Linked DNA regions of Actinacidiphila yeochonensis CN732. The protein of the gene in region 1 interacts with the protein of each later gene in a pairwise test. Links are inferred from orthologs where the notes say so. Each region holds a gene or a part of one and is shown in the gene's direction. Other genes may lie near its edges. The genes, in order: ileS and BS72_RS05820.

Evidence for each region.
Region 2: the proteins of ileS (region 1) and BS72_RS05820 interact in binary tests that used the Escherichia coli proteins (3 or more experiments, as listed by UniProt). The link is inferred for Actinacidiphila yeochonensis CN732 from one-to-one orthologs.

What each region holds. Positions count from the first base shown.
Region 1 is NZ_JQNR01000003.1:274,508-286,360, forward strand. What follows is about bases 3,608-7,424. They hold ileS (isoleucine--tRNA ligase), read left to right. Parts: upstream 3,608-3,996; coding sequence 3,997-7,224; downstream 7,225-7,424. In the rest of the region: BS72_RS02820 (GNAT family N-acetyltransferase), read right to left, coding at 235-705; BS72_RS02825 (RluA family pseudouridine synthase), read right to left, coding at 702-1,643; lspA (signal peptidase II), read right to left, coding at 1,699-2,301; BS72_RS02835 (TraR/DksA family transcriptional regulator), read right to left, coding at 2,538-3,404; BS72_RS02845 (DivIVA domain-containing protein), read right to left, coding at 7,510-8,751; BS72_RS02850 (YggT family protein), read right to left, coding at 8,798-9,085; BS72_RS02855 (cell division protein SepF), read right to left, coding at 9,256-9,879; BS72_RS02860 (YggS family pyridoxal phosphate-dependent enzyme), read right to left, coding at 9,974-10,732; peptidoglycan editing factor PgeF, read right to left, coding at 10,729-11,532; cell division protein FtsZ, read right to left, coding at 11,543-11,853. UniProt on the Escherichia coli protein: Catalyzes the attachment of isoleucine to tRNA(Ile). As IleRS can inadvertently accommodate and process structurally similar amino acids such as valine, to avoid such errors it has two additional distinct tRNA(Ile)-dependent editing activities.
Region 2 is NZ_JQNR01000003.1:1,016,384-1,023,992, forward strand. The notes cover bases 1,519-4,517. They hold BS72_RS05820 (hydrogenase maturation protease), read left to right. Parts: upstream 1,519-2,689; coding sequence 2,690-3,346; downstream 3,347-4,517. Other genes in these bases: BS72_RS05815 (hypothetical protein), read left to right, coding at 1,519-2,693; BS72_RS39760 (DUF6893 family small protein), read left to right, coding at 3,343-3,447; BS72_RS05825 (hydrogenase maturation nickel metallochaperone HypA/HybF), read left to right, coding at 3,602-4,009; hypB (hydrogenase nickel incorporation protein HypB), read left to right, coding at 4,014-4,517. Outside these bases: BS72_RS05810 (DUF6084 family protein), read left to right, coding at 388-1,143; more of BS72_RS05815, read left to right, coding at 1,140-1,518; more of hypB, read left to right, coding at 4,518-5,000; carbamoyltransferase HypF, read left to right, coding at 5,008-7,524; BS72_RS05840 (HypC/HybG/HupF family hydrogenase formation chaperone), read left to right, coding at 7,541-7,609.

The sequences.
Region 1 (11,853 bases):
TGCCCCGGCCCCCGCCGGTCCGAACGGGCGGCCGGAGGGCCCCGCGCGGACGGGAACACGGCACGGGGGGCGGAGGCGGGCCGGCAGCAGGGCGGGCGGGCCGGAGGCGGGCAGGAAGCAGCTCCGCACCCGATCAGTACCGATCACCACAGCCCAGCCCAGCCGGCCCGGACCAGCCCCGATCGGAACCGGGCCGGAAGGGACCAGGGCCGAGTCGGAGACGGTCGGAACCGGTCAGAACCGGTGGGTCATCGCCTGGTGCGGGATACCGACGTCCAGGAACTCCGGGCCGTGCGCGGTGTAGCCGAGCCGCTCGTAGAAGGGGATCGCGTGGGTCTGGGCCTCCAGGTGGACGCCGCGCAGGCCCCGTCGGCGTGCCTCGTCCTCCAGGGCGCGCACCAGCCGGCTGCCGGTACCGTTCCGCCGGCCCTCCGGCAGCACGGCCAGCCGGCCGAGGACGGCCAGCTCGGGGTCGCCGCCGTTCTTGGCCGCGGCGTCGGCGCCGGTCAGCAGCCGCCCGGTGCCCGCGCCCTCGGCCAGGACGTGCACGGCCCGGACGTCCTTCTCGTCGAACTCCAGCTCCGCGGGGACCCGCTGCTCGACGACGAAGACGCGGTGGCGGATGGCGTGCACCTGCGCCATGCCGGCCTCGTCGGCGGGGTCGACCACGCGCACCGTCGAGGAGGGCGGGACGGCGGCGGTCACCGGCTCTCCTCGCGGACGGCGTCCAGGGCGTGCTGGAGATCGTCCGGGTACTCGCTGGTGAACTCGACCCACTCGCCGTCTCCCGGGTGCTGGAAGCCGAGGCGGACGGCGTGCAGCCACTGCCGGGTCAGGCCGAGGCGGCGGGCGAGCGTCGGGTCGGCGCCGTAGGTGAGGTCGCCGACGCAGGGGTGGCGGTGCGCGGACATGTGCACCCGGATCTGGTGGGTGCGGCCGGTCTCCAGCTTGATGTCGAGCAGGCTGGCCGAGCGGAACGCCTCCTCCAGGTCGTAGTGGGTGACGGAGGGCTTGCCCTCGGCGGTGACCGCCCACTTGTAGTCGTGCTGGGGGTGGCGGCCGATGGGCGCGTCGATGGTGCCGCTGAGCGGGTCCGGGTGGCCCTGGACCAGGGCGTGGTACCGCTTCTCGACGGTGCGCTCGCGGAACTGCTGCTTGAGCGAGGTGTAGGCGCGCTCCGACTTGGCCACCACCATCAGCCCGGAGGTGCCGACGTCCAGCCGGTGGACGATGCCCTGGCGCTCGGCGGCGCCGGAGGTGGACACCCGGTAGCCGGCGGCGGCCAGGCCGCCGATCACGGTGGTGCCGGTCCAGCCGGGGCTGGGGTGGGCGGCGACACCGACGGGCTTGACGACGACGACCACGTCGGCGTCGTCGTGGACGATCACCATGCCCTCGACCGGCTCCGCCACGACCCGCACCGGGGCGGCGGGGGCGGGCATCTCCACTTCGAGCCAGGCGCCGCCGCGCACCCGCTCGGACTTTCCGGCGGCCGCCCCGTCGATGGAGACCTTCCCGGCGGCGGCCAGTTCCGCGGCTTTGGTCCGCGAGAAACCGAACATGCGGGCGATGGCGGCGTCGACGCGCTCACCTTCGAGCCCATCGGGAACGGGCAGGGAGCGGACCTCGGGAAGCGTACTCACCCGTCCGAGTATGCCGGACGCCGCGCGCCCGCCGGACCGCGCACCTTCCGGGAGGTCAGTCGCGGTGGCGGCTGCCGTCCGGGTCGATGCCGAGGAAGGTGAGCAGGACGATCAGCACGCCGCCGCAGGTGATCGCGGAGTCCGCGAGGTTGAAGATGGCGAAGTGCTCGGGGTGGACGAAGTCGACCACGCGGCCCTGGAAGCTCCCGGGCGACCGGAGGACCCGGTCCGTGAGGTTTCCCACGGCCCCGCCCAGCAGCAGGCCCAGCGCGATGGCCCAGGGCAGGCTGTAGAGCCGCCGGGACAGCCGGGCGATGACGGCGACGACGCCGACGGCGATCAGGGTGAAGACGACGGTCATACCGGCGCCCATACCGAAGGCAGCACCGGGGTTCCGGGTCGCGTCCAGGCGCAGGTAGTGGCCGAGGATGTCGATCGGCTGGTGTCCTTCGAGGCTGTGCACGACCCACAGCTTGGACAGCACGTCCAGCACGTAGGCGAGGGCGGCGAAGCCTATGAGCACGGGGATGCGGCGGCTCCGGGGCGCGGCGGGCTCCGCCTCCGTACCGGCGGCGTGCTCGTCGGGGCGCCCCTCGGTGGACGCGCTCGCGTCCTCCGCCGGCTCCGGTGTGGTGATGGTGCGCTCCGCTTCCGTCACGTGAGTCCCTCAGCGCTGGTTCCTGGCCTTCCGACGAGGGTACGGCACGCCGCCCCGGGAGAGTCAGGCGAGATGCCCCACTCCCCGGCCGGCGGCCGACCGCGCGACCGCCGCCCGGGGGCGCGAGGACCCCGGCCCCCGAGCGGCACCGAGCGGCCCCGACGCGGCGCCGCGCCCGGGAGGGCGGACGGCTGCCGCCCCGGGAACGCGCACCCCGGCCGGCGGAACCCGGGCCGCTACCTGCGCTCCTGCTTCTGCTTGTCGTCGATGCACAGCGTCGCCCGGGGGAACGCCTGCATCCGCGCCTTCCCGATCGGCTTCCCGCACACCTCGCACAACCCGTACGTGCCCTCGTCCAGCCGGCGCAGCGCGTGGTCGGCCTGCTCCAGGGTCTCCCGGGTGTTCGCCGCGAGCGCGAGCTCCGACTCCCGGGTGATGTTCTTGCTGCCGGTGTCCGCCTCGTCCCCCGCGCCGTCCCCGGAGTCCCGCAGCAGGCCCGCGACGGCCGCCTCGGAGGAGGCGATCTCCACCCGCAGCCGCTCGACGTCCGTCAGCAGGATGGTGCGGGCCTCCTCGACCTCCTCGGCCGTCCAGGGGTCCTCCCCCGACAGCACCGCGAGCGTCTCCGGCTCCACGCCGTTCCTCGCCGCGGGCACGGCCGACGCCGGCTCCGGAGCGGCCGTGCCGGCCGCGGTCTTCTCAGCTCCCACTGTGCGGGCTCCCGTCTTCCTCGCAGCCGCGCGCTTCCCGGCCGGCTTCTCCGCGACGGCCGCTGCGGCCACCGCCCCTGCGGCCGGTGTCCCGGCCGTGCCCTGCTCCGTGTCCGTCCCGGCCTCCGAGCCCTCCGCGCCCTCCGCGCGCCCGGCGGGCGCGGCCTTCCCGGCGGCCGTCTTCTTCACGGCGGCCGTCTTCGCAACCGTCTTCACGGCCGTCTTCTTCCTCGCCGCCTTCGTCGCCTTCATCGCCTTCGTCGTCTTCGCCGTCCTCTCCCCCGTGCCCCCGGCGCCCACCGTCTTCCCCGTGCCCGCCGGACTCCCCGTCGTCGCGGCGGCAGGCGTCCGCTCCGCCGTGGCCTCGTCGGCGGCGGCTCTCCTCACGACCATGGCCGCGACCCCTTCACCTCGGCGATCCCGTACGCGGATCGTGCCGGAAACGGTAAAACGGACACCGATCCGCGGCAACCGGGGGTGCTGCCACGGCCGGCCCGTGCCCCCCTCGGCGGGCGACCGGCCTGCATCGGTTGTGCCCAGCCCGGCGTGAGGTATTCCGGACGGGGCCGCGCGCCATGCCCCCGGGTGCCGGTGACGCCGCCATACGGGTCAGCCCGGCGGCGCCCGGCGGCGCCCGGCGGCGGAAAACCCGGCCGCCGCCACCCGCCCCGCCCCGTACACTGGGCGCAGCGAAAGGCGTGGATGGGACGAGTAGCGCCGCACGCAGCCATGAGCGATCCGGGGACGGTGGAAGCCCGGGGGCGTGCGCGGTGTGAAGATCACCCCGGAGCCGTCGGAAGAACACCCGCGGGGAGGACCCGTCGGGCCAGTAGAACCGGCCTCGCAGCCCTAACGAGGGGGCGGTGGGCCCGCGCGGTCAGCGGGCCGTCCACCGCCAAGGAGGGTGGTACCGCGGGAGCGCTCGCTCTCGTCCCTCCGACGGAAGTACGCGAAAGCGCCGAACGTCCGCCGGAGGAAGACCCTGATGAGCCAGCCAGCCCAGCCCGACCAGCCCGCCCCGCCGCGGTACCGGTCCGTACCCGCGCAGGTGGACCTGCCCACCCTCGACCACGAGGTGCTGGACCTGTGGCGGGAGCGCGACACGTTCGGCCGCTCGGTGCGGCAGTCCGAGGGGCGCCCCGAGTGGGTCTTCTACGAGGGCCCGCCCACCGCCAACGGCATGCCCGGCGCCCACCACATCGAGGCCCGCGTCTTCAAGGACGTCTTCCCGCGCTTCAAGACCATGCAGGGCCACCACGTGACCCGCAAGGCCGGCTGGGACTGCCACGGCCTGCCCGTGGAGCTGGCCGTGGAGAAGGAGCTGGGCTTCACCGGCAAGCAGGACATCGAGCGGTACGGCATCGCCGAGTTCAACGCCCGCTGCCGCGCCTCCGTCACCCGGCACACCGACGCGTTCACCGAGCTGACCACCCGTATGGGCTACTGGGTGGACCTCGACAACGCCTACCGGACGATGGACCCGGAGTACGTCGAGTCGGTGTGGTGGTCGCTCAAGCAGATCTTCGACAAGGGCCTGCTGGTGCAGGACTACCGCGTCGCCCCCTGGTGCCCGCGCGACCAGACCGGCCTGTCCGACCACGAGCTGGCCCAGGGCTACGAGACGATCGTGGACCCGTCGGTCTACGTCCGCTTCCCGCTCACCTCCGGGCCGCTGGCCGGCGAGGCGTCGCTGCTGGTGTGGACGACCACGCCGTGGACGCTGGTGTCCAACACGGCGGTCGCCGCCCACCCGGACGTCACCTACGTGGTGGCCACCGACGGCCGGGAGAAGCTGGTGGTGGCCGAGCCGCTGCTGGCCAAGGCCCTCGGCGCCGCGAACGGTGGTGCCGCGAACGGTGGCGGCGAGGACGGGACGGACGGCGAGGAGGGCGGCGGCTGGCACGCCACCGGCCAGACCTTCACCGGCCGTGAGATGGAGCGCTGGACCTACAAGCGGCCCTTCGACCTGGTCGAGATCCCCGACGCCCACTACGTCGTCAACGCCGGGTACGTCACCACCGAGGACGGCACCGGGCTGGTCCACCAGTCCCCCGCCTTCGGCGAGGACGACCTGCTGACCTGCCGCGGCTACGGCCTGCCGGTGGTCAACCCGGTCCGCCCGGACGGCACCTTCGAGGAGGACCTGCCGCTGGTCGGCGGCGTCTTCTTCAAGAAGGCCGACGAGGCGCTGGTGGCCGAACTGGACGCGGCCGGGCTGCTGTTCCGGCACCTCCCGTACGAGCACAGCTACCCGCACTGCTGGCGCTGCCACACCGCGCTGATGTACTACGCCCAGCCGTCCTGGTACATCCGCACCACCGCCGTCAAGGACGAGCTGCTGCGGGAGAACGAGCGCACCACCTGGCACCCCGCGAGCGTCAAGCACGGCCGCTACGGCGACTGGCTGAACAACAACGTCGACTGGGCCCTGTCCCGGAAGCGCTACTGGGGCACCCCGCTGCCCATCTGGACCTGCGAGGAGGGCCACCTGACCTGCGTCGGCTCCCTCGCGGAGCTGTCGGAGCTGACGGGTGAGGACCAGTCGGGCCTGGACCCGCACCGCCCGTACGTGGACGACGTGGTGTTCCCCTGCCGCGAGTGCGGCGGCACGAAGACGCGCGTCCCCGAGGTGATCGACGGATGGTACGACTCCGGCTCGATGCCGTTCGCGCAGTGGGGCTACCCGTACCGCAACAAGGAGGTCTTCGAGCGGAGCTACCCGGCTCAGTTCATCTCCGAGGCCATCGACCAGACCCGCGGCTGGTTCTACACGCTGATGGCGGTCGGCACGCTCGTCTTCGACCGGTCCGCGTACGAGAACGTCGTCTGCCTCGGCCACATCCTCGCCGAGGACGGCCGGAAGATGTCCAAGCACCTGGGCAACATCCTTGAGCCGATCCCGCTGATGGACCAGCACGGGGCGGACGCGGTGCGGTGGTTCATGGCCGCCGGCGGCTCCCCGTGGGCGGCCCGCCGGGTGGGCCACGGCACCATCCAGGAGGTGGTGCGCAAGACGCTGCTCACCTACTGGAACACCGTCGCCTTCCAGGCCCTCTACGCGCGCACCTCCGACTGGGCCCCCTCGGCCGCCGACCCGGCGCCCGCCGACCGGCCGCTGCTGGACCGCTGGCTGCTCGGCGAACTGAACACGCTGGTGCGCGACACCACCGCGGCGCTGGAGTCCTACGACACCCAGCGCGCCGGCAAGCTGCTGTCGTCCTTCGTGGACGACCTGTCCAACTGGTACGTGCGGCGCTCCCGCCGGCGCTTCTGGCAGGGCGACGCGGCGGCGCTGCGCACCCTGCACGACGTGCTGGAGACCTTCACCCGGCTGATGGCGCCGCTGGTGCCGTTCATCACCGAGCGGGTGTGGCAGGACCTGGTGGTGCCGGTGGCGCCGGACGCCCCGGACTCGGTGCACCTGGCGCGGTGGCCGGTGGCCGACGAGGCGTGGATCGACCCGGCGCTGTCGGAGCGGATGCGGCTGGTGCGGCGGCTGGTGGAGCTGGGCCGGGCCACCCGCGCCGAGTCCGGGGTGAAGACCCGGCAGCCGCTGTCGCGGGCGCTGGTCGCCGCCGCGGGCTTCGAGGAGCTGTCGCCCGAGCTGCGGGCCCAGGTCGCCGAGGAGTTGAACGTCGCCGAGCTGGCCTCGCTCACGGAGGTGGGCGGTTCGCTGGTGGACACCACCGCGAAGGCCAACTTCCGGGCGCTGGGCAAGCGGTTCGGCAAGGGCGTGCAGGCGGTCGCCAAGGCGGTGGCCGCGGCGGACGCCGCCGTGCTCTCGGCGGAGCTGCGGGAGAAGGGCACCACGTCCGTCACCGTGGACGGGGAGCCGGTCGAGCTGGCGCCGGAGGAGGTCATCGTCACCGAGACCCCCCGCGAGGGCTGGTCGGTGGCCTCCGACGCGGGCGCGACCGTGGCCCTCGACCTGGAGATCACCCCGGAGCTGCGCCGGGCCGGTGCGGCCCGGGACGTGGTCCGGCTGGTCCAGGAGGCCCGCAAGAACTCCGGGTTCGACGTCAGCGACCGGATCGCCGTGCGGTGGAGCGCCACCGACCCGGAGCTGTCCGAGGCGGTCATCGTGCATGCCGCGCTGATCGCGGAGGAGGTGCTGGCGGTCGACCTCGCGGAGGGCGGCCCGGAGGACGGCTTCGGCCCGGCCTTCACCGACGAGGTGCTCGGCCTGACCTTCCACCTGCGCAGGACCGTCTGACCTGACGCACCCGGGGCGGGTGGCCGCCGGCTTCGGCGGCCACCCGCCCCGCGCTTCTCGCCGCCGCGCCGGTCCGGGAGCAGCGCGCGGGCGGGCTCGGCGCTCCACGGACCTCGGGCCCCGCCTCCCGCGCCCCGGGGTGAACCTCCGGTCAGCCCGCGGGCGTCAGGCGGCACAACGAGGCCGGCCCCCGGAACTCCGGGGGCCGGCCTCAGTCGTGCGGGCGGGTGGACGGCGCCGGATGGGGCCGCTTCCGCGTCCTGCCTGGTTGCCCAGGGCTGGTTCCTAGTTGTCGTCCTCGTCGATGAGGAAGCCGCGCATCGGCGTCGGCGCCTGCTGGAGCGGCTGGGGGCCGCCCTGCGGACGGACCGGAGCCATCGGCTGGGTCATCGCGGGGGACATCTGCTGCTGGCCGCCGAACGTCGGGCCGGGCGTGTGGCCGCTGCCCATCGAACCACCCTGGCCGGCCGGGCTGCCCGCGTAGGACGGTCCGGAGGAGCCGTGGCCCATCGCACCGGCGCCGGAGCCGATACCGGCCATGCCGCCCATGGCACCGCTCCCCATCGTCCCGGCGCCCATGGAGGGGCCGGAGGGCAGGGACGGCGTGGACGCGGAGGCCCGAGTCGGGGCGAGTGAGTCGCTCGCCTGGTTCTCCAGCTGGTCCAGCTGCGACCGCAGGTACGCCTGCAGCCGGGTGCGGTACTCCCGCTCGAAGCCGCGCAGGTCCTCGACCTTGCGCTCCAGCGTCGCGCGGGCGGACTCCAGGGAGCCCATCGCGACGCGGTGCTTCTCCTGGGCGTCCCGCTCCAGCGCGTCCGCCTTGGCGCGGGCGTCCCGCTCCAGACCCTCGGCGCGGCTGCGGGCCTCACCGACGATCTTGTTGGCCTCGGAACGGGCCTCGGCGATCGCCTGGTCGGCGGTCTGCTGAGCCAGCGACAGGACGCGCGCGGCACTGTCGCCGCCGGGACCCTGCTGCTGCATGGGGTGGTGGGGCTGCTGTTGCTGCTGCGGCTGCATCTGCTGCTGCATCGGGTGCTGCCCGCCCATACCCATGGGGCCGGGGCCGCCCTGCTGCATCGGGTGCTGCCCGCCCATACCCATGGGGCCGGGGCCGCCCTGCTGCATCGGGTGCTGACCCATCGGGCCGCCGGGGCCGCCCGGGCCGGGGCCGTGCTGCCCCTGAGCGCTCGGACCAGCCGGCAGCTGCGGAGCACCGCCAGGCAGCTGGGGCGGGCCCACCTGCTGCTGCGGCATCTGCTGCTGCACCGGCTGGGGACCCGATATGGCGGCGGGTACCGGACGGTCCTGCTGCTCGGGCTTGCGCATGTTCTGCTGCTGCTGGCTCTGTGCCGCGGCACGGGTCGCAGCGGCCAACTTGGCCCGCAGATCCTCGTTCTCGCGGTGCAGACGGGTCAGTTCCGCCTCCACCTCGTCGAGGAAGGCGTCGACCTCGTCCTCGTCGTAGCCCTCTCGGAGGCGGACGGTCGTGAACTGCTTGTTCCGAACGTCCTCGGGAGTCAGCGGCATCTCTTCACCTCAACGTGATCGTCGACATATCGGGAGCCCGCACCGTTCACATCAAACCCCCGACGACGGAGATCAGGATGTACACGATGATCATCAATACGAAGAAGGACAGGTCGAGCGCCACGCCCCCGAGACGTAGCGGCGGGATGAAACGCCGCAGAAGCTTAAGTGGCGGATCGGTGACAGTGTAGGTGCCCTCCAGGAGGACCACCATCGCCTTGCCAGGGTGCCACGAACGGGCGAACTGGAAGACGTAGTCCATCACCAATCGGAAAATCAGCACGAACAGGAACACGTACAGCACGATGTACAGCACCTGGAGTGCGATACCCATCGCGCTTCCCTCTCCCCTGTCCGCCCGCAGCCTGTCGGCCGGGTCCAACTGTCGTGCGGCTGCCCAGTGCCGGCGACGGCAACTGTGTCCGTTTTCGGTCTATTGCGATCTTTTACGGTCTGTTTCGTATGACTTGTTAAGCTTGGTCCAGCGTCGAACCAGCCATAAGGCTAGCTCTGGTTGAAGAACCCGCCCTCGGCAATCCGGGCCTTGTCCTCCGCCGTGACATCGACGTTAGCAGGCGAGAGCAGAAAGACCTTCTGTGTCACCCGCTCGATGCTTCCGTGCAGGCCGAACACCAGTCCGGCGGCGAAGTCCACCAGGCGCTTTGCGTCGGTGTCGTCCATCTCCGTCAGATTCATGATCACCGGCGTGCCCTCGCGGAAGTGTTCCCCGATGGTACGGGCCTCGTTGTAGGTCCGAGGGTGCAACGTGGTGATGCGGTACGGCTCCCGTTCTGACACGACCTTGGGCATGATCACCGCTGCGTTCTTCTCCGGAATCTGGCGTTCGGGTGTGATGGATGCCACTGGCGCGATCCGCGGTTCGCGGGGGGCCGGGGCATGGACGAGCCGGGGCGGCTCGTCCTGGGGCGGCTGGAGCCGCCCGGGCGGGACGTGCTGGGCGAGCGGCCGGCGGGGCTCCACCCGCTCGGGCTCCGGAACGGTCCGGCCAGGGGGCGGCGAGGCCAGCTCGGGCTCGAACTCGTCGTCGGGGTCGAACCCCGGGCCGTCGTATCCGTCGTCCTCCACGAGGCCGAGGTAGACCGCCATTTTGCGCATCGCGCCGGCCATGCTCTGCGTCCTCTCAGCGGGGTTGCGGTCCACGGCCGCCGCTCCTGGCGGCCGCCACACCATATTTATGCTGTGGTCCGACTTGTTGGTGACGTTACCGGAGCCGCGGACGGACTCCGAGTACCGCCGTTCCGACGCGTACATGTGTCGCTCCGGCGGCCACGGCGTCCTCAAGGTCCTGGCTCATCCCTGCCGATACCATGGTCGCAGCAGGATGTGTCTCGCGCAGGCGGGATGAGATTTCCGTCAACCGATCGAATGCCATTCGCGGTTGACCGGCATACCGCCCGGTCAGAGGGGCTACGGTCATCAGGCCGTCCATGCGCAGCCCGTCGGCGGCCGCGATGGCGTCGGCCAGCGCGCCGACCCTTTCGGGGGCGACGCCGCCGCGCTCTCCACGGCCCGCGGCTTCGGCGTCGAAGGCGACTTGGACGAGGCAGCCCAGCGTGCGGCCGGCCGCGGTCGCCGCCGCGGACAGCGCGGTGACCAGCCGGTCCCGGTCGACGGAGTGCACGTGGTCGGCGTAACGGACCACGTGGCGGGCCTTGTTCGTCTGCAACTGGCCCACGAAGTGCCAGCTGAGCGGGAGATCGGCGCACGCCTCTGCCTTGGCCGCGGCCTCCTGGTCGCGGTTCTCGGCGACCTGCCGCACGCCCAGGGCGGCCAGCGCGCGGACGTCCTCGGCCGGGTAGGTCTTGGTCACCACGACCAGGGTGACCTCCTCGCGGGGGCGGCCCGCCGCCGCGCAGGCGGCGGCGATCCGCTCCTCGACCCTGGCCAGGTTGGCCGCCAGCTCGGCGGCCCGCTCCGGGTCCGGCGCGGCGCCGGACGGGGCGTGGGAGGGCCCGGTCACGCGTCGCCTCCCTCGTCCGCGGGGCCGGCGGCGCCGGCTCCCGGCCCGCCGTCGGGCTCCGCGTCCGGCCGGGGGTCCAGCCACACGTAGCCGGCCAGCCGGCCGGTGGTCTGCTCACGGCGGTACGAGAAGTGGTCGTGCGACTCCAGCGTGCACACCGTCGGCGCCTCGGCCACCCGGACGCCGCAGCGCGCGAGTTGCGCCCGCACTCCGGCAGCCACGTCGACCGCCGGGGTGCCCTGCCGGGTCTCCGCGTACGCCTCGGGCACCACGGCGGCCACCTCGGCCCGCATGGCCTCGGGGACCTCGTAGCACTTGCCGCAGACGGAGGGGCCGATGACGGCGGTGGTCCGCGCCGGGTCCGCGCCGGCCGCCTCCATCGCGGCCACCGCCGCGGGCACCACGCCCGCGACCAGTCCGGGCCGTCCGGCGTGCGCGGCGGCGGCCACCCCGGCGACGGGGTCGGCCAGCAGCACCGGCACGCAGTCGGCGGTGAGCACGGCGAGGGTGACGTCCGGACGGCGGGTGACCAGCGCGTCGGCCTTCGGCACCGGGCGGTCGCCCCAGGGGCCGTCGACCGGGGCCACCTCGCGGCCGTGGACCTGGCGCATCCACACCACCCGGCCGGGGTCGCGGCCGAGTGCGCGGGCGGCGCGCTCGCGGTTGGCGAGCACGGCGGCGGGATCGTCGCCCACCGCACCGCCGAGGTTGAGACTGGCGTACGGAACGGCGCTCACCCCGCCCCACCGGTCGGTGAAGGCGAAGTGCGCGCCGTCCAGAGAAGTGCGGTGCCCTATCACTGCCGGGCGGTCACTTCAGGAAGTCGGGTACGTCGAGCTCTTCGACGGACTCCGGGTAGGGGCGGGCGGGGGGCACGATCGGCGGCGGGACCTGGGTGCCGCGGTTCTCGGCGGCCGGTTCGGGGTCGCGCTCGACAGGGGCGGCGGGCACGCTGCCGATGCCGCTGAACGACGGGGTGGGCCGGAGGTTGTCGGAGCCGATCCGCGGCGGGACGGGCGCCGTTCCGGTGCTGGAACCGCTGGTGCCGGAGGAGGGCGCGGACTCGTCGCGGGAGGTGTACGAGCCGATCACCTTGTCCCGGCTGCCCCGGGTCGGCGGCT
Region 2 (7,609 bases), 740 kb from region 1 along the record:
GGACCGTCGCGCTCTACCCGAGCCCGGCGGGGGCCACCGAGAACGAGATCGACGACCGCGCCTGGGAGGCGTTCTTCGCCGGCTCCGCCCTGGCGGAAGCCCTCACGCCCGACACCGAGGCGCTGATCGTGCGGCACACCGAGGAGGGCGCGGGCTGCCACCTCGTCCCCGTCGACGCCGCGTACGAGCTGGTGGGCCGACTGCGGCTGCACTGGAGCGGCTTCGACGGCGGCGAGCGGGCCCGCGCCGAGATCGAGGGCTTCTTCGCCGATCTGGCCCGCCGGGCCACCGCCGCGCCCCGAGCCGCCGACTCCCCCGGGCCACCGCCGCGCCCCGAGCCGCCGGATCGCCCCACCCGGCCGCCGAAGCCCCGCCGGGAGGCGCCCGATGAGCGATCTCGCCTTCACCTGCGCCGGAGTACGCCCCGACCCGTACGCGGCCGGTCCCACCCTGGTCTTCCGGCTGCGGATCAGCGCGGCCGGCGGCGAGCGGGTGCACGCGCTGGCGCTGCGCTGCCAGATCCGCATCGAGCCCGCGCTGCGCGGCTACGACGACGCGGAGGCCGGCCGGCTGCACGACCTGTTCGGCGACCGCTCCCGCTGGGGCCGCAGCATGCAGCCGATCCAGTTCGCCCACGCCTCCGTGGTGGTGCCCGGGTTCACCGGCTCCTCCGAGGTGGACCTGCCGGTGCCGTGCACGTACGACCTGGACATCGCGGCGTCCCGCTACTTCTCCTCGCTGGGCGACGGCGAGGCCCCGCTGACGCTGCTCTTCTCGGGCACCGCCTTCCGCGGCCCCGGCGGCTTCCAGGTCGAGCCCGTGCCCTGGGACCGTGAGGCGCCGTGCCGCATGCCGGCCCGGACCTGGCGGGAGATGATGGAGCAGCACTTCCCCGGCTGCGGTTGGCTGCGGCTGCCCCGGCACACCATGGAGGCGCTGCTCGCCTACCGTTCCCGCAACGCGCTGACCTCCTGGCAGGAGACCGTCGAAGCGCTGCTGGACACGGCCGGCAACACCCCCGCCGCCCTGGTCGCGGCAGGGGCCCGGGCGGAGGTCCCGCCGGGGCTTCCCGACGGGCGTCCCGAGGGCCTTCCCGACGGGCGTTCCGACGGGCTCGCGCCCGAGCAGGCGGCGGCCAGGTGAACGGCAGCCCGTCCGCGGCGGCGCCGCGCACCGCCCCCGGCCCGGACGCCCCGGCGGTCTCCCCCGGCACCGCCGACCGGCTCTTCGAGACGGCCGCCAAGGTCGCCGACGCCGTCCTCTACGAGGGCTACGTCCTCTACCCCTACCGCGCCTCCGCCGCCAAGAACCGGATGCGCTGGCAGTTCGGCGTACTCGCGCCCCCGTCCTGGGACGGCGTCGGCGGCGAGTCGCGCGCCCAGCGCACCGAGTGCCTGGTCGAGCCGCGCGGCGACGCCCTGCTCCACGTCCGGCTGCGGTTCCTGCGGGTCCAGCGGCGCACCGTCGAACAGCCGTGCCCTGGCGGCGGCTTCGAGCCGGCCGACCGCCTCGACCTGCCCGACCGGGTCCTGGTCCCCTGGGACGAGGGCGTCGAGGAGCAGGCCGACGTGACCGCCGCCGTCAGCGCCCTGACCGGCCGCGGCGTCGAGGTGCCGGTGTGGCTGCCGGAGGGCAGCGACACCGAGGAGGTCCGGGACGGCTCCGGCGCCGTGGCGGGCCGGCTGGTCCGCCGCCGGGAGCGGATCGACGCGCTGCTGCGGCTGACCGCGGCCGAGGTTCCCGGGCCCTGCCGCCTGCTGCGGCTGACCGCCGTGGTGGAGAACACCGGCGCCTGCCCGGCCGACCCGTCCGCCGGCGCGTCCCGCGAGCAGATGCTGCCGTACGCGCTCGTCTCGGCGCACCTGATGCTCGGGGTGGACAGCGGCGGCTTCCTGTCGATGGCCGACCCGCCGCTCTGGGCGGCCGGCGCCGCGGCCGGGTGCCGCAGCGAGCACACCTGGCCGGTGCTGGCCGGGCGGGAGGGCCGCGCCGACGTGGTGCTGTCCTCGCCGATCATCCTGGAGGACCATCCCCGGCTCGCGCCGGAGAGCCCCGGCGCCCTGTACGACGCGCTGGAGATCGACGAGATCCTGACGCTGCGCACGGCCACCCTCACCGAGGAGGAGAAGCGGGAGGCGCGCGGCACCGACGCACGCGCCGGAGCCGTCGTCGACCTCGCCGACTCGATGCCGCCGGAGGTGCTGGAGCGGCTGCACGGCGCGGTCCGCTCCCTGCGCGCGGTCACCGGCGAGGCGCCGGACGGCCTCGCGGGGGCCGGCTCCCGTGGAGGCTTCGGCGGCTTCGGCGGCCTCGACGAGCCCCCCGTGCTGACCACGCCGGGCGACGAGGCGGCCGAGCGGGCCGCCGAGGAGCTGATGCGGCCCCAGGCGCCCTGGTGGGACCCGGCGGCCGACGCGAGCGTGGACCCGGAGCGCGACCGGGTGCTGGTCGACGGCACGCTGGTCGGCGCCGGAGACCGGGTGGTGCTGCGGCCGGGCCGACGGCGCACCGACGCGCAGGACATGTTCCTGCACGGCCGCACCGCGCTGGTCGAGGCGGTGCTGCACGACGTCGACGGCAGTGTCCACCTCGCCGTGGTCGTCGACGGCGACCCGGGTGCCGAACTCCAGCGGGCGCAGGGCAGGTTCCGGTACTTCCAGCCCGACGAGGTGGCCCTCCAGGAGGACACGTGACCGCCGCTTCCAGCACCTCCAACCCGGCCGGCGCCCCCGCGTCCGGCGGACGCACCCTCGTGGCGGGCCTGGGCAACATCTTCCTCGGCGACGACGGGTTCGGCGTGACGGCCGTGCACCGCCTGATGCGCCAGGACCTGCCGCCGGGGGTGGAGACCGCCGACGTCGGGGTACGCGGCGTCCACCTGGCCTACCAGCTGCTCGACGGCTACGACACCGTCGTCCTGCTGGACGCCACCGCCCGCGGCGGCACCCCCGGAACCGTCTACCTCGTCGAGGACGCCGAACCCGAAGCGCCCGCCTCGTCCGGCGTCTCCGCCGCGGGCGCCGGCGCCGTCATCGACGGGCACCGCATGACCCCCGACGCCGTCCTCGCCCTGCTGGCAACGCTCAGCGCGGGCACCGGCGGGCGGCGGCCGCGCCGGATCGCCGTCGTGGGATGCGAACCGGCCTGCCTGGACGAGGGGATCGGCCTGAGCGACGCCGTCGCCGCGGCCGTGGACCCGGCCGTGGACACCGTCCTGCGCCTGCTGGCGGACGCGGCCGCCGCCCGTCGCCCCGGCGCGGACGGTGCCATCGGGGCCGGAGCCGCCCTTCCCCCCACCGGCCGCCCGCAGAGGCGGCGGCCCACCGACAAGGAGTTGCAGCCATGACGAAGATCGTGCTCGGCGGCGTCGCGGCCGCGGCGCTGGCCGCCCTGGTCGCGGTGAACATCCCCGACATCCGGCGGTACCTGAGAATCCGCGGCATGTGAGGCGCGCGGGGGCTCGCCGAGGCGCCCCCGCCGTACGGGCGACGGTGCGGCGCCCCGGCGGCGTGTCGCGTCCGGGCCCGTGGCCGCCGGCCCTGTACTGGGGAGGTCCGGGTGCTCCCGGGCCGTCCGGTACGGGGGCGTCGGGGAGTTGTCCATGCACGAGATGTCCATCGCGCTCGCGGTGGTCGGCCAGGTCGAGGACGCCGCGCGCGCCGCGGGCCGGACCGGCGTCGACACCGTGACCCTGCGCGTGGGCGAACTCGCCGGCGTGGTGCCCGACTCCCTCCACTTCTGCTTCGACCTCGCCTGTGAGGGCACCCTCGCGGCCGGGGCCCGGCTGGTCACCGAGCGGGTGCCCGGCCGCGCCCGCTGCGGCGGCTGCGCCGGTGAGTGGCCGACCGGCCTGCCGCCCCAGCTGTGCTGCCCGCGGTGCGGCGCGGCGGCGGCCGGACTGCTGTCCGGGCGGGAGCTGGAGATCGCCGCGGTGTCGTGGTCGGGCCCGCCGGCCCCCGAGGCCGGCCGGCCGCCCGAGCCGGCCGGAGTTCCCCACGAGGAGCGTTGAGACCATGTGCCGTACCGACGACCTGCGCACCGCGGTGCTCGGCAGGAACGACCGTGCCGCCGACGTGCTGCGGGCCGAACTCGCCGCCCGCGGCACCGTGCTGGTGAACCTGCTGTCCAGCCCCGGCAGCGGCAAGACCGCGCTGCTGGAGGCGGAGCTCGCCCTCGCCGGGCGGCGCGGCGTCCCGGTGGCGGCGCTCACCGCGGACCTCGCCACCGAGAACGACGCGACCCGGCTGGCCCGCTCGGGCGCTCCGGTGCGGCAGGTGCTCACCGACGGGCTGTGCCACCTGGAGACGGACATGCTCCGCGGCCACCTCGACGGGTGGCTGCCGCCACGGACCCGGCTGCTGTTCGTGGAGAACGTCGGCAACCTCGTCTGCCCCGCCTCCTACGACCTGGGCGAGACGCTGCGGGTGGTCCTCGCGTCCGTCACCGAGGGCGAGGACAAGCCGCTGAAGTACCCGACCGCCTTCGGCCTGGCCCACCTGGTGGTCATCACCAAGGAGGACATCGCCGCGGCGGTCGGGTTCGACCGGGACGCCTTCCTCGCCAACGTCCACCGGGTCAATCCGGGGGTCGAGGTGGTCTCGACCTCGGCCCGCGGCGGCCAGGGCGTCGGGCTGCTGCTCGACCGGGCGCTGGCGGCGGGTGCCGGCGGCCCGGTCCACCGCCCGGTGATGGCCACCGCCCTCGCCGCGACAGGGCACGGTCACGCGCACGGGAACGGTCACGGGCTCGGGAACGGGAACGGGAACGGCCCGGTGCCCGGCGGCGAACCCGGACCGGGCCCCGCTTCCGGCCCCGTCCACGACGGCCCGCAGACGCACCCGCACCCCCACGACCACCCGCCCGTCCACGACCACGACCACGACCAGGCCCGCTCCCACGACCGCCCGCACCCCGCCACCGCCGCGCCCGGCGACCCGCACGGCCACGACGGCCACGGCAGCGGCCGGGACGGCACCCGCGCCCCCGCCGGGACGCGCTGAGGCGCGGGTGACCACCGACTCCCCCGTCGCCGGCCCGGGCCCGGTACGGCGCCGGGTCACGGTCTCCGGGGTGGTCCAGGGGGTCGGCTTCCGCCCCCACGTCTACGGGCTGGCCCGTGAGCTGGCCCTGACCGGCCATGTGTCCAACACCGACGCGGGCGTCGTCGCCGAGGTGGAGGGCGCCCCCGAGGCCGTCGCCGCGTTCTGCGCCCGGGTGGGCGGGCAGGCGCCGCCGCTGGCCGTCGTCCAGGGGGTGCGCCACGAGGACCTCCCGCCGCTCGGCGGCGCCGGGTTCGCCATCGCGCCCTCCGTCGCCGGCGGCGGGGCCCGCACCCTCGTCTCCCCCGACACCGCGACCTGCGACGCGTGCCTGGCCGAGCTGCGCGACCCCGCCGACCGCCGCCACCGCCACCCGTTCATCACCTGCACCCACTGCGGCCCGCGCTTCACCATCGTCACCGGCCTGCCGTACGACCGCGCCAGCACCACGATGGCCGGCTTCCCGATGTGCGCCGCCTGCGCCCGTGAGTACTCCGACCCGGCCGACCGGCGCTTCCACGCCCAACCGGTGTGCTGCCACGACTGCGGGCCCCGGCTGTGGCTGGACACCGGCGGCGGACCCTCGTCCGGCCCGCCGGACCCGGTCGCCGGGGCGCGGGAGCTGCTGGCCGCCGGCGCCGTCGTGGCCGTCAAGGGGCTCGGCGGCTACCACCTGGCCTGCGACGCGGCCGACCCCCGGGCGGTGGCGCTGCTGCGCCGCCGCAAGGACCGCGGTGCCAAGCCGTTCGCGCTCATGGCGGCCGGCCTCGCGGACGTCGCGGCGGTCGCGGCGATCGGCACGGCCGAACGGGCGCTGCTCACCGGCCCCCGGCGGCCCGTCGTGCTGCTGCGGCGACACGGCAGGGACGCCGGACCGATCGCCGAGGCCGTGGCCCCCGGCAGCGCCGACCTCGGCGTCATGCTGCCCTACACCCCGCTGCACCACCTGCTGCTGGGCCTGCCCGGCGACCCGCCCGGGCCACGGCTGCTGGTGATGACCAGCGGCAACCGGGGCGGCGAGCCGATCGCCACCGGCGACGCGGAGGCCCGTGAGCGGCTGGCCGGCCTCGCCGACGCCTGGCTCGGCCACGACCGCCCGATCCACGTGCCCTGCGACGACTCGGTGGTCCGCGTCTGCGACGGCGAGGTGCTGCCGGTGCGCCGCTCCCGCGGCTACGCGCCCTTCCCCGTCGCGCTGCCGTTCCCCGTCGAGCCGGCGCTGGCCACCGGCGGCGACCTCAAGAACACCTTCTGCCTGGGCGAGGGCCGCCAGGCGTGGCTCTCGGCCCACGTCGGCGACATGGACGACCTCGCCACGCTCACCGCCTTCGAGCGCGCGGAGCGGCAGTTGGAGTCCATCACCCGGGTCGTGCCGCGGCTGCTGGCCGCCGACCGGCACCCCGGCTACCGCTCGGTGCGCTGGGCGCGCGGTGCGGCGGCGGGGCGCCCGCTGCGGCAGGTGCAGCACCACCACGCCCACGTCGCCGCCGTGATGGCCGAGAACGGCCTGGACGGCTCCCGTCCCGTCCTCGGCGTCGCCTTCGACGGCACCGGGTACGGCGACGACGGGGCTGTGTGGGGCGGCGAGTTCCTGGTCGCGGACTACGACGGGTACGAGCGCGCCGCCCATCTGGCGTACGTGCCCCTGCCCGGCGGCGACGCGGCGGTGCGCCGCCCGTACCGGATGGCGGTGGCCCACCTGCGGGCGGCCGGCCTGCCCCGGCACCCGTCGCTGCCCTGCTGCGCCGCCTGCCCGCCCGGCGAACTCGCCCTGCTGGAACGCCAGCTGGAGCTGGGCCTGAACTGCGTGCCGACGTCCAGCATGGGCCGGCTCTTCGACGCGGTCTCGGCGCTGGCCGGGGTCTGCCAGCAGGCCGGGTACGAGGCGCAGGCGGCCGTCGAGTTGGAGGCGGCTGCCTGCGCCTTCCCCGGGCCCGACGGCGTCGGCCCCGGGGGCCCGTACTCCTTTGCCCTGCGTGCCCGGCCGCGGCCGGGAGGGACCGAGGGGCCGCGGCCGGGGGGGACCGAGGGTCCGCTGCTGCTGGACCCTGCGCCGGTGCTCGCGGCCGTGGTCGCCGACGTCCGGGCCGGCGTGGCCGCGTCCGTGGTGGCCGCCCGCTTCCACGCGGCGGTCGCGGACGCCGTCCGCCGCACGTGCGGGCTGCTGCGCGAGCGCACCGGGCTGGAGACCGTGGCGCTCAGCGGCGGCGTGTTCGGCAACGTGCTGCTGGCCTCGGCAGCCGCCCGGGCGCTGCGCGAGGACGGCTTCACCGTGCTGCGGCACCGGCTGGTGCCCCCGAACGACGGCGGCCTGGCCCTCGGCCAGTTGGCCGTCGCCGCCCGCCGTCCCTCGCCGCCCGGCCCACCGTCCGGACTGCGGCCTGGCCCGCTGTCCGGCCCGCGGCCGAGCACCGCCGAGGGCCCCAACTGTGCCGGGGACGACCCCGGACATCCGGTCGACGCATCCGGTCGTCGACGAACGTGAGAGCTAGGAGAGCGGTATGTGCCTGGCGGTGCCCGGAAGGGTCCTGGACGTCGAGGAGCGCGACGGAACACGGATGGCGACCGTG